Ammoniphilus sp. CFH 90114: one gene and its partner. Each later gene encodes a partner of the first gene's protein in a complex. Links are inferred from orthologs where the notes say so. Each region holds a gene or a part of one and is shown on either strand. Other genes may lie near its edges.

Region 1 (2,929 bases):
GAAGGGACAATTATTACTGGATCTAAGACCATCATTCATAACTTGTACCGTTGTATTGAGAAGGCGGGACTTCATATCGCAGGGTTTTACCTACAATCTTTAGCTGCAAGTGATATTGCCTTATCGAAGGATGAGAAGAATTTAGGCGTGGTACTGGTAGATATGGGAGCTGGATCGACGACAATTGCTATCTTTGAACAAGGCACATTGGCCGGTGTCAGTACGATACCTATCGGGGGAGACTACATAACAAGTGATATTGCCTATGCCCTCCGTACCTCCACTGAAGAGGCTAAGCGTCTTCAACTTAAATATGGATGTGCCATGATTGATCAAGCCTCTCCTAACGAAAAGTTCAAGGTGAAGAGGATAGGCAGCAATACGGATATCGAATGTACTCAATCCGACTTAGCCCATGTTATAGAACCACGGGTAGCAGAAATTGTAGGATTAGTTCAAGAAGAAGTCGTTAAGCTTGGTTATTTTGGAGATATTCCTGCTGGTTTTGTTCTCACTGGTGGCGTAGCTGGTATGCCAGGGGTGGTGGAGTTGGCTAGAGAAGATCTACAAGTGCCGGTAAGGGTTGCTATGCCTGATTATATTGGTGTAAGAGATCCTTCTTATACCATAGGCGTTGGACTCATCAAGTATGCTTCGAAGCATGCAGGCCCTCGCCAGCCTATGATGGTTGAGAAGGAAAAGGTTCCTGCTCAAATGAAGCCAGTTAAGAAAGTTAGCCAGCCAAAGGAAAAGGATAATCGCGTTATTGACAAAGTTAAGAATTGGTTTAGTGAGTTTATCTAGTGATAACGAAGAAGCTTCAAAGACATGTGAGGGGGACTACCAAGAATGTTGGAATTTGATTTGGATATCGACTCACTTGCTCAGATTAAGGTCATAGGAGTTGGTGGCGGCGGAAGTAATGCAGTCAACCGAATGATCGAGATGGGTGTGCAAGGTGTAGAGTTTATTGCGGTAAATACGGATGCTCAAGCTCTTCAATTGTCAAGAGCAGAACAAAAGTTAAAGATTGGTGAAAAGCTAACAAGAGGGCTTGGTGCTGGTGCTAATCCGGATGTAGGGAGAAAAGCAGCAGAAGAAAGTAGAGAACTCATTGAGAATGCGCTCCGTGGATCAGATCTTGTATTTGTAACTGCAGGAATGGGCGGTGGAACAGGTACAGGTGCGGCCCCGGTGATTGCTGATATTGCAAGACAGATGGGAGCACTTACTGTAGGTGTGGTAACTAAGCCATTCTCTTTTGAAGGTAGAAAAAGATCCATGCAAGCCATGGCAGGGGTTAATGCCTTAAAGGAAAAGGTAGATACACTAATTGTTATTCCTAATGATCGACTACTTGAAATTGTAGACAAAAATACACCAATGCTCGAAGCCTTCCGTGAAGCTGATAATGTACTTCGTCAAGGGGTTCAAGGGATCTCAGATCTTATCGCTGTTCCTGGATTAATTAACTTAGACTTTGCAGATGTGAAGACGATCATGACAGAGCGTGGATCTGCATTAATGGGAATTGGTATCGGAACGGGTGAGAACCGTGCAACTGAAGCAGCAAAACAAGCGATTAACAGTCCGTTACTTGAAACTTCTATCGATGGAGCTCGTGGTGTACTCTTGAATATTACAGGAGGACATAACTTAAGTCTCTATGAAGTAAATGAAGCGGCTGATATTGTTGCCTCTGCTTCTGATCAAGAGGTAAACATGATTTTTGGAGCGGTTATCAATGAGAATCTTAAGGATGAGATCATCGTTACGGTAATTGCTACGGGTTTTGAAGAGGCGTCACAGAAACCAAGCAATTTGGACAAGCGTCCACAGGCGACTATCAACAATGCAAGAACTCAAGTAGCAAGTGCTAAAGAAGAAGAAAGATCAGAAGTGCGTCCTTTCCAGAATTTTAATAGTAATAGTTTAGACGTACCTACGTTCCTGCGTAACCGTCGGAACCGAAATAATAAGTAAACAACCAAGTGAGAACTCCGTAGCTAGATTACGGAGTTCTTTTTTTGTTTTCCCTGTTATCAAGTGAAATTCAGATTTATTCTCGTTAAATTCGACGAAAAAAGTGCGTGTGGGTCGGCAAGTTTAGACAGACTTTGAATAGGCTTTATTATATACTGAGAGCACGAAGAGATGACTGTAAGCATTTGGTAACTTCTCAATTCTACGGAAGTTGGTTGTCTGCTAGGAAGGTTAGGATAGAGGAGAGGGGGCTTTGAAATGAAGTGACCGTTTATTTAGATCTTATCTTCTTAACTAATTTCCTGATTGATACGATACTTTTATGGTCAACGGCATTTGTTTTGAAGCTAAAGCCCCGTTGGTACCGTTTGGGACTGGGTGCAGCTATCGGAGCAACTTATACATTAGTTATTTTTTTTCCTTATATTAATGGACTTTTTACTTTTTTCACAAAATTACTTTTCTCTGCTTTAATGGTGTTTTGTACGTTTGGCTATCATCGTATCGGAGCCTTTCTTCAGAGAATCCTTTGTTTCTATATGGTCGCATTTGTTCTTGGTGGTGGGCTATTGGGGCTTCATTTCTTTCTACAGACGGAGAGTGAAATTCTTTCTGGAATTGTCTTTACTCAAACAGGGGGCTTGGGCACCTCCATAACATGGGGGTTTATCCTAATAGCTTTCCCATGTCTTTGGTGGCTTTCCGGAAGAGCATTAAGGCAACTGAAGGAAAATAATCGCAAAGCCACCTTTTATGTAGAATTAGAAGTTTTCATTAACGAACAAGCTATCGCGTGCAGAGGATTAATTGATACAGGAAATCAATTGTATGAACCGATTACCAGATGGCCGGTTACAATTATGGATTTAAATTTGTTCAAAGAAGTTCTTCCTGAGAAGCTATATGCAACGGTGAAAGATAAAAAGGATTTAAGTTCTCATGATAT
Region 2 (2,744 bases), on another replicon or contig:
TTTATTGTAATCATGTAAAGTGTACGGTTCAATAATTTCAAAATCGCCGTAGCCTAAATTGATATCTATATATCTGTCTGCATCTACCATGTCCACTTCCTGCCCAGGATCCCCTTCCTCACCGTCCCCCTCCAACTGATAGTGCTCCATAAAGCCTGGAGGCATTGATTCACCTTCCTGAAAGCTCCCTCCTAGGCCGTTTAAAATTTCATAGGCGGCAATCCAGTTCTCCTCATTCGTCATTACTTTCATTTGGGTGCCGTCGATGGTCACTTGATTGAATCCCGCGCTTACTAAATATTCCTTTGCCCGTTCTGCTTCCGTAGTGGATGTGAAATTAGTGTGAATGTGTTGGTCCATGTCATCATAACCTCCATGTAAGAAGTATTAAATTAAATGTTCCCTAATTTATATGGGCTTATGACGGAGGAGTCTTATGATACAAACTGCTCATGGAATAGTTACAGATATTATTCGAAGTAAAGATGAGATTCAAGAAGTTTACGTAGATATTAATGGCAAACGTGAAAAAGCCATCAATTATCCGTTGATAACAGGGGTATCAGCAATTGGGCATCGTGTTGTGGTAAATACGACGGCAGTAGCATTAGGGTTAGGCACCGGAGGATATCACTTTATTATGCATAACCTAGATAGTGAAATAAATAGTTCGATCAAGGTTAGTCACCATATTATGAAATTAAGATATACTCCCCACCAACTCGCAACCGGTTCTTGTGAAGAACAAGGGAGTCCCTATCACGAAAAGTTTCTTCAACATCAATCAATAGAAGGGATGCCTGTTCTAGTAGGTGGTCTACATAGTATGCTGCCTATTGTGGTTACATATATTAAGAAAATAGACCCGTCCCTACGCATCGCTTATATTATGACAGATAAGGCCTCTCTTCCGATGGCATTTAGTAAGCACGTGGAACGACTAAATGAAAATGGCTGGCTGGATGGAACGATTACCATTGGTCATTCTTTTGGTGGAGACTTGGAGGCCGTGAATATTTATACGGGACTTCTAGCAGCAAAACATATACTTCGAGCGGATATCACCTTGGTTTTAATGGGGCCAGGAATAGTTGGAACAGGCACTCCTCTTGGATTCTCAGGAATGGAACAAGTAGAGATTCTCCATGCAACCCATACCTTAAAAGGATTACCAGTGTCGATACCACGAGTGGGAGAAGCGGACTTACGCAAAAGGCATCAGGGGATTAGTCACCATACCTTGACGGTACTTCAACATACGCTGGCTCCTGTATACGTACCGATCCTAGAGGATGTTGCCTCGAAGAGCGATACTTCAGCCTCTTTGCATCGATGGATCCGCGGAAACAGGGAAAAAATTCACCGATTAGAGGCGTGCTTAAGTCAATATCCTTATGCTATTACTACGATGGGGAGGTCCTTCCAGGACGACCCGTTGTTTTATGAGTCGGTAGGGTTGGCTGCTGATTTTGCCATGTTTATTCAACGCGCAGAAGCTAGTGTCCTTTCTGATTCAGAAGCTCTTGGAGTGTTATGGAAAGCTTCGACCATTCCTTAAGTTTCTCACGAATTTCCCAAACTTTCCCTGAAAGGCGAATTGTATTAGAATGGTAATAAATCTTCATAAATGACTCCTCCTATTACATGGGGATATGAGTTTTATTAATGACAGCGCCAAGGTTTCTATGAGCATATGAACTGAAAGGACAAGCTAGAACTGAAGGAGGATCTACCATGAGCAAATTTAATGAAAAAACAGTAAAAAGCGATGTGATTTTTGAGGGGAAAGTGATTACTCTTCAAGTAGACGAAGTGGAGCTGCCTAACGGAAAGCTGGCAAAACGCGAGATCGTCCGGCATCCAGGAGCTGTCGCCGTGATCGCGATTACGCCCGAGAATCGAATGATTATGGTTAGGCAATTTCGCAAGCCTTTAGAGAAAACGATCTTAGAGATACCTGCAGGAAAGCTAGAAAAGGGAGAAGAGCCATTAGTTTGTGCGGAGCGAGAACTTATCGAGGAAACGGGCTATAGGGCAGAGGAAATGAAGTTTGTTAGCTCTTTTTACACATCGCCAGGATTTGCCAACGAAATCATTCATATTTATGAGGCTAGTGGCCTTGAGTCTGGGGATGCACAGCCAGATCAAGATGAGTTTGTAGATCTCGTGGAAGTCACACTGGAGCAAGCATTTGAGTATATTCAAAGTGGCGATATTATTGATGCAAAAACGATATTTGCCATATACTACTGGGAAAATACTTTATTAAAGAGGTAAGTGGGATGAGAGAATACTTTTCAGACCTCCATATCCATATTGGCCGTACCTATAAGGGGAAGGCTGTCAAAATTACCGCATCCAAGACTTTGACCTTTTCTAGGATCCTTGAAGAAGCGGCTGATCGGAAGGGCTTAGATATGGTTGGCATTATTGATATGCACTCCCCAGAGGTGCTAGAGGAGATGGCCGATTTGATTCAGGCCGGCCTTGTCCAAGAGTTGCCAAGAGGAGGTCTGAGATATAAAGACACCACGATTATTTTAGGAAGTGAGGTGGAACTGCGATTTGAAACTCGTGGAACCGCCCACTTCCTCGTTTATTTTCCTACGGTCAGAGACATGAAGGAATTTTCCTCTTGGCTAGCTAAACGAGTTAAAAATATTCAACTTAGCACGCAACGCGCCTATACAACGGCACAAGAGCTGCAAGATCGGGTTTCCCTAGGGGAGGGATTCATGATTCCT

What was found.
Region 2: the proteins of ftsZ (region 1) and mciZ are in contact, whole or in part, in a crystal structure (PDB 4U39), measured with the Bacillus subtilis proteins. The link is inferred for Ammoniphilus sp. CFH 90114 from one-to-one orthologs.

Annotation. Positions count from the first base shown.
Region 1 is NZ_SDLI01000001.1:378,422-381,350, forward strand. What follows is about bases 52-2,916. They hold ftsZ (cell division protein FtsZ), read left to right. Parts: upstream 52-849; coding sequence 850-1,983; downstream 1,984-2,916. Other genes in these bases: ftsA (cell division protein FtsA), read left to right, coding at 52-804; spoIIGA (sigma-E processing peptidase SpoIIGA), read left to right, coding at 2,247-2,916. Outside these bases: more of ftsA, read left to right, coding at 1-51; more of spoIIGA, read left to right, coding at 2,917-2,929. UniProt on the Bacillus subtilis protein: Essential cell division protein that forms a contractile ring structure (Z ring) at the future cell division site. The regulation of the ring assembly controls the timing and the location of cell division.
Region 2 is NZ_SDLI01000002.1:396,599-399,342, forward strand. The notes cover bases 62-2,741. They hold mciZ (Z-ring formation inhibitor MciZ), read right to left. Parts: upstream 1,626-2,741; coding sequence 1,497-1,625; downstream 62-1,496. Other genes in these bases: EIZ39_RS06680 (hypothetical protein), read right to left, coding at 62-360; EIZ39_RS06685 (DUF3866 family protein), read left to right, coding at 437-1,558; EIZ39_RS06695 (NUDIX domain-containing protein), read left to right, coding at 1,735-2,277; EIZ39_RS06700 (endonuclease Q family protein), read left to right, coding at 2,283-2,741. In the rest of the region: more of EIZ39_RS06680, read right to left, coding at 1-61; more of EIZ39_RS06700, read left to right, coding at 2,742-2,744. UniProt on the Bacillus subtilis protein: Blocks Z-ring formation in the mother cell during sporulation by inhibiting the polymerization of FtsZ. Binds to the minus end of FtsZ and functions as a filament-capping protein. At high concentrations, is capable of both capping and sequestration of FtsZ.